DNA from 2 places in the Kineococcus esterisolvens genome. Region 2 is predicted to be linked to the other one. Evidence: predicted binding sites of a transcription regulator. Region 2 holds the regulator's gene; the other holds the start of a gene.
What was found. The regulator HrcA, encoded in region 2, represses chaperone genes, less so after heat shock. The targets are predictions, from matches to a motif close to GNTNGCACTCGGNNNNNCCGAGTGCNANC.
Positions count from the first base shown of each region.

Region 1: the regulator HrcA is predicted to act here: its motif matches at 1,560-1,588, upstream of ACRYR8_RS00355 (Hsp20/alpha crystallin family protein).

Region 1 covers NZ_JBJLRI010000001.1:76,475-79,874, forward strand. Annotated here, with positions in the region: gene ACRYR8_RS00350 (Gfo/Idh/MocA family protein) at 1-714, shown strand, start outside; gene ACRYR8_RS00355 (Hsp20/alpha crystallin family protein) at 1,036-1,479, opposite strand; gene hrpA (ATP-dependent RNA helicase HrpA) at 1,614-3,400, opposite strand, start outside.
Region 2 covers NZ_JBJLRI010000002.1:94,619-98,018, forward strand. Annotated here, with positions in the region: gene dnaJ (molecular chaperone DnaJ) at 1-825, opposite strand, end outside; gene hrcA (heat-inducible transcriptional repressor HrcA) at 865-1,908, opposite strand; gene ACRYR8_RS01475 (DUF3097 family protein) at 2,041-2,922, shown strand; gene ACRYR8_RS01480 (DUF4870 domain-containing protein) at 3,005-3,400, shown strand, end outside.

The DNA of each region.
Region 1 (3,400 bases), on a different contig from region 2:
TCGCTGCCCGTGCTCGAGCACGTCGCGGCCCGCGGGGGCGTCGTGCGCATCGGCCACCAGCGCCGCCACGACGCGGGCTACCGCGAGGCCAAGCGGGCCTTCGACGCCGGGGAGCTGGGCTGGCTGCACGCGGTGCGCGCCGTCACCTGCGACGCCGCCCCTCCGCCGGTGTCGTTCCTGGCGACCTCCGGCGGGCTGTTCCGCGACTGCAGCGTGCACGACTTCGACGTGCTGCGCTGGATCACTGGCCGGGAGGTCGTGGAGGTCTACGCGCGCGGCTCCAACAACGGCGACCCGGAGATCGGCCGGGTCGGCGACGTGGACACCGCGCTGGCGGTGTGCACGCTCGACGACGGGACGCTCGCGGTCGTGACGGCCTCGCGGTACAACGGCGCCGGGCACGACGTGCGCCTGGAGCTGCAGGGGTCGCTCGGCACCGTGGTGGTCGGGATGGACGACCGGATGGCGGCCCGCTCGGCGGAGACGGGGGTCGCCTTCCCGCCGGGACCGCCGCACGCGACGTTCGCCGAGCGCTTCTCCGACGCCTACCGCGCGGAGGTCGCGGCCTTCGTGGACCTGGTGAACGGCGTCGAGGGGGACCTGTGCCACCCGGCGGACGCCGTCGCCGCCTCCCGCGTCGCCGACGCGGCGCAGGAGTCGCTGCTGACGGGTGCGCCGGTGGCCGTGCGGCCGCTCGAGGTGCCGGTCGCCTGACCCCGCGCCACGGCCCGGGCCCGCCGGTGCGCAGGTCGCGCGCGGGGGCGAGCGCTCCCGGCGCGGCGGTCGCTCCACCGGGGCCCGCCCGCGCCTGAGCGGGGCGGGCCGCCGCGAGCGCGGCGCGAGCCGGTCGACCGGCCCCGCCGGACGGGGCGCGTCCACGCTCCCCGCGGCCCTGCGCACACCTCCTCCCCGCCAGCCCGCCGCCACGAGCGCCTCGAACTCGACGCGGACCCAGTCCGGGTCCGCACCCAGCAGCTCGCAGAACGCCTCGTGCGGCGGCGCGCCGGCCGTCGTCCCGGTCACGTCGGACTCGTCTCAGGCGCCGATGGCCTGCTGCTCGCGGGCACCCGCGTCAGCGCTGTCGTCGGCGACCTCGACGGCGATGCGCCGCGGCTTGGCGCGCTCGGCCACCGGCACGCGCAGCGTCAGGACGCCGGAGCGGTAGGACGCCGAGATCCGCTCGGTGTCGAGGTTGTCACCGAGGATGAGCTGGCGGCTGAACACGCCGCGCGGGCGCTCGGCCGCGATCATCTCCTCGGTGCTCTCGTTGACGGGACGCTGCGCCTTGACGGTCAGCACGTTGCGCTCCACGTCCAGCTCCACGCTGGACGGGTCCACGCCGGGCAGATCGAACTCCACGACGAACTCCTCGCCGCTGCGCCAGGCGTCCATCGGCATCGCAGCCGGCCGCGCCGTGGTCCCCAGCACCTGCTGGGTCAGCCGGTCGAGCTCGCGGAACGGGTCGGTCCGCATCAACACCACAACCACCTCCGATGATCCACACCAGATGCGACTGCTTCCCTCGCGGGCCGGGGCCTTCCCGCGCCCGCACCACCAGTGTTAGCACTCGCGGACGGTGAGCGCAAGAGGTGAATCTGTTGCGCCGCAGCGGATCAGCCGAGCTCGGCGAGGGCCTTGAGGATCCGCTCGTCGCTGACCGGACCGGCGGTGGGCACGGGCTGGGAGAACTTCTGCAACCGCAGCTCCTCCAGCGCCCAGCGGATCCGCACCAGCTCAGGCGGCACCGTCGCACCGGCCCGGCGCAGGTGCGCGGCGTGCTCGTCGCGCACCCGGGCGAACTCCGCCATCCGCACCCGGTCGCGCTGGGGGTTCTCGGGCATCGTCGCCAGCCGCCGCAGGATCCCCTGCAGGTACCGCAGCAGGTCCGGCAGCCGGTCGGCACCGGCGTCGGTGACGAACCCCGCGTGGACCAGCCCGGTGAACTGCTCGCGCACGTCCGCCAGCGAGGCCACGAGCGCCAGGCTGCTGGTGCGCGAGATCGCCCGCTCCACCTCCGCGGCCGAGCGCAGCACGCGCAGCGCGCGGTCGACGACCTCGGTGGTCGTGGACAGCAGCCCGCTCCCGACCTCCCGCGCGAGGCGGGCGAAGTCCGCTGCGCTGCGCACCGGGCCGCCGGCGGCGTCCAGCCGCTTCTCGACGGCGGCGCGCAGGCAGTCCTCGAGCACGGCGGCGGCGTTGCCGTGCGGGGCGCGCGCCAGCAGCAGCTTGGCGTCGTTGGGCAGGCCGGACTGCACCGCCCGCAACGGGGAGGGCAGCACGAGCAGCAGCAGCCTCACCGTGCCGGCCCGGTGGGCGTGCGCGGCCTCGGCGGCGGTGGCGAAGGTGCGCAGGCCCACCGACGCGCCCTCGTCGACCAGCGCCGGGAAGGAGACGACCTCGCTGCCGCGGCGCACCGTGGTGTGGGTGCCGGGGATGAGCGCGGGCAGGTCCGCGGGGCCGGGGTCGGCCGGCCAGGCGGTGGCACCGGTGCGCGCGAGCTCGTCGGCGGCTTCGGCGATCGTCTCGCGCACCTGCACCGACACGGCCTCGCGCAGCCGGGCGAAGTCCTTGCCCTCGGCCAGCACCGAGCCGTCGGCGGCGGTGATGCGGACGGTCGGTCGCAGGTGGGCGGGCACCCGCGACCAGTCCACGTCCTCGGCGTAGATCTCCGTCCCGTCGCCCAGGCGGGGCAGCTCGGCCTCGAAGGCCGCCCAGAAGTCCTCCTGGCGGGGGCTGACGCGCTCGAGGAACCGGGCGGCCTTGTCGGGGGCCGGGGCGAGGTTCTTGCGCAGCTGCTTGGGCAGCGAGCGCAGCATCGCGGTGACGAGCTCGTGCCGGAAACCCGGGACCTGCCACAGCAGGTCGCGCTCGTCGAAGCGGTTGACGACCTCCAGCGGGACGTCCACCGTCACGCCGTCGCGCGGGGAGCCGGGCTCGAACACGTACGTCAGGGGCAGCTCCAGGTCGCCCTGCCGCCACGTGCGGGGGAACTCCTCCTCGCTGACCGCGGCGTCGTCGGCCACGAGCATGGCCGGGTCGAAGGTCAGCAGGTCGGGGTCGGTGCGCCGCGCCTGCTTCCACCAGCCGTCGAAGTGGCGGCCGGAGACGACGTCGGCGGGGATCCGCGCGTCGTAGAAGGCGAACAGGACCTCGTCGTCGACGACGATGTCGCGCCGCCGCGCCCGGTGCTCCAGCTCCTCGGCCTCCTGCAGCAGTTCCCGGTTGCGGGCGAAGAACTCGTGGCGGGTCTCGAAGTCGCCCTCCACGAGGGCGTGCCGGATGAACAGCTCCCGCGACAGCTCCGGGTCGATCCCGCCGTAGGCGACGGTGCGACCGGTCACGACCGGCACCCCGTAGAGGGTGACGCGCTCGGTGGCGACGACCGCGGCGCGCTTGCGGG
Region 2 (3,400 bases):
GGCACCCAGCGCGGCGGCCGTCATGGGGACCTCCAGCGTGCACAGCAGGTCGTCGCCGCGGCGGGTGAAGACCGGGTGCGGGCGCTCGTGGATCTCCACGTACAGGTCACCGGGCGGGCCGCCGGCGGTGCCGACCTCGCCCTGGGCGGCGAGCTGGATGCGGGTGCCGGTGTCCACCCCGGCGGGGATGCGGATGGTCAGCGGCCGTCGGGCGCGCACCCGCCCCTCCCCGCTGCACTCCAGGCACGGCGAGGGCAGCACCGTGCCGAAGCCGTGGCACGTCGGGCACGGCTGGCTGGTCATGACCTGCCCCAGCAGGGAGCGCACCACGCGCTGCACCGAGCCCTGCCCGCCGCAGATGTCGCACGTCTCCGGTTGGGTGCCCGGCTGGCAGCAGGTCCCCTTGCAGGTGGGGCACAGCACCGCGGTGTCGACCTGGATCTGCCGCTCGCCGCCGAAGGCGGCCTCGGCCAGGTCCACGTCCACGCGGATGAGGGCGTCCTGGCCGCGCTGGGTGCGGCTGACCGGGCCGCGGCCGCCGGCGGCCCCGCTCTGCCCGAAGAACGCGTCCATGATGTCGGAGAAGCCGAAGCCCTGGCCGAAGCCGCCGGCCCCGCCGGGTGCGCCGCCGCGGTCGTACTGGGCGCGCTTGTCCGGGTTGGAGAGCGTCTCGTAGGCCTGGGAGACCTCCTTGAACCTGTCCCCGGCGTCGGGGTCGGAGGTGACGTCGGGGTGGAGCTTGCGCGCCAGCTTGCGGTAGGCGCGCTTGATGTCCTCCGCCGAGGCGTCCCTGCTGACGCCGAGGACGTCGTAGTAGTCGCTCACGAGGTGCTCAGGTCTCCCGTCGGGGGGTGGTCGGGTGGGTCACTGGGACAGGATGCGCGACACGTAGCGGGAGACCGCCCGCACCGCCGCCATCGTCGTGGGGTAGTCCATGCGGGTCGGACCGAGCACGCCGAGGCGGGCCAGGACCTCCCCCTCGCCGTAACCGCTGGTCACCACGGAGGTCTCCGGCAGACCGAGGTGGAGGTTCTCCGCGCCGATGCGCACGGTGAGCGCGCCGCGGTCGCCGCCGCCCTCCTCGGCCATCTCCTGCACCAGCCGCAGCAGCACCACGTGCTCCTCCAGCGCCTCCAGCACGCTGCCGAGGGAGGCGGCGAGGTCGGCGGCGCCCGATCGGACGAGGTTGGCGGTGCCGGCGATGACGACGCGCTCCTCCAGCCCGGCGCTCAGGCAGTCGCCGAGCGCGGCGACGACCTCGGCGGTCACCGCCATGTGGCCCGGCGGGCTGGCCTGGACGACGGCGGTGAGCTCCTCGCGCGCCTGCTTCAGCCGCTTGCCGGCGACGGCGGCGTTGACGCGGTCGCGCAGCACCGCCAGGACCTCCGGCAGCGACTCCACGTCCGTGGCCGAGCGCACGTCGACGACGCGCTGCTCGACGCGGCCGGTGTCGGTGATGAGCACCAGCAGCGCGCTGCGCCCGCCGACGGGCACCACCTCCACGTGCCGCACCGCCGCCCGCGACAGCGACGGGTACTGCACGACGGCGGCCTGGCGGGTGATCTGCGCCAGCAGCCGCACGGTGCGGTCCACGACGTCGTCGAGGTCGACGGCGCCGTCGAGGAAGGCCTGGATGGCGCGGCGCTCGGCCGGCGACATGGGCTTGAGGTTGGCGAGGCGGTCCACGAACAGGCGGTAGCCCTTGTCGGTGGGGATGCGCCCGGCGCTGGTGTGCGGCTGGGCGATGTACCCCTCCTCCTCCAGCACCGCCATGTCGTTGCGGATGGTGGCCGGGGACACGCCGAGGCGGTGCCGCTCGACCAGCGCCTTGGACCCCACGGGCTCGTGGGTCGAGACGTAGTCCTCGACGATGGCGCGCAGCACCGCGAGCCTGCGGTCGTCGCTCACACCCACCTCCGCTCCCCGTCCTCCGCGGGCACCCCACTGGCACTCGCCGGATCCGAGTGCCAAGTCTAGGCCAGCGGACCCGGTCAGCGCGCCTCCACCGCGCCGCCCGCACCGCTCGTTAGCGTGCCGCGGGTGAGCCCGAACGCCCGGTCCGCACCCCGCCCCGCCGACCGCTACGGCCGCGACGTGCTGTCCACGGACCCGCACCCGCGGCGCCCGACGCACCGCGAGGAGCCCGCCGCGCGCGGCCTCGTCGTCGAGGACGTGGAGACCGGCTGGGTGGGCGCGGTGGTGCGCGTGGAGAAGAGCGGCGGCGTGCACGTCGTCGTCCTGGAGGACGCCAGGGGGCGCACCCGCACCTTCCCGCTGGGCCCGGGCTTCTGGGTGGACGGGCAGCCCGTGCGGCTGGTGGCGCCCAGGGGGCCCGCCGCCCCCGCTGCGCCCACCCGCACCGCCAGCGGGTCGGTGGCCGTCGCCGGCGCCGCGGCCCGCACTGCGCGCGCCTCCCGCATCCTGGTGGAGGGCCGGCACGACGCCGAGCTGGTGGAGAAGGTCTGGGGCGACGACCTGCGCGTGGAGGGCGTGGTCGTGGAGCTGCTCGACGGCGTCGACGACCTCGACGCCGCGGTGCGCTCCTTCGGCCCCCGCCCGGGGCGGCGCATCGGCGTGCTGGTGGACCACCTCGTGCCCGGCAGCAAGGAGTCGCGCATCGTGGCCGCGGTCTCGAAGAACCCGCACGTGCTCGTCGTGGGCCACCCGTTCGTCGACGTCTGGCAGGCCGTGCGCCCCGAGCGCCTCGGCTGGGAGCGCTGGCCGGTCGTGCCGCGCGGCACCTCCTGGAAGCACGGGATCCTCGCCGAGCTGGGCTGGCCGCACGCCACGCAGGCCGACGTCGCGCACGGCTGGAAGCGGATCCTGGGCACGGTGCGCACCTACGCCGACCTGGAGCCGGCGTTGCTGGGCCGGGTGGAGGAGCTGGTGGACTTCGTCACGGCGGACGCGGCGGACCGCTGAGGCGCCCGTCTCCTCCCCTCGTCGCACCCGGGTCCACCCCGCGGGAGGACGACACCCGGCCCGCCCGCGCGGGAGGATCGACGTGAACCCGAACCCCGGCGACGCCCAGGAGGCCACCGTGAGCGACCCGCACCAGTCGTCCCGCCCGGACTTCACGAAGGACCCGCACGCCCCCGGCGCCGGCGGGGAGCAGCAGCCCGGCTGGACGCCCGGGTGGCGCCCGGGCTGGCAGCCCGAGCAGGAGGCGGCGCAGCAGCACGGTCAGCCGTGGCCGCCCCCGCAGGGCCCCGGCCGGCCGCCGCAGTGGCAGCAGAAGCCGCCGGTGTCGGTGCAGGACGAGCGCACCTGGAGCGTGCTCGCGCACGTGGGGACGCTGCTGCTGTGGATCGGCCTGCCGGTGGTCGCGCCACTGGTGCTGTTCCTGGTCTTCAAGGACCGCAGCCGGTTCGTGCGCGAGCACACCGCCGAGGCGCTGAAC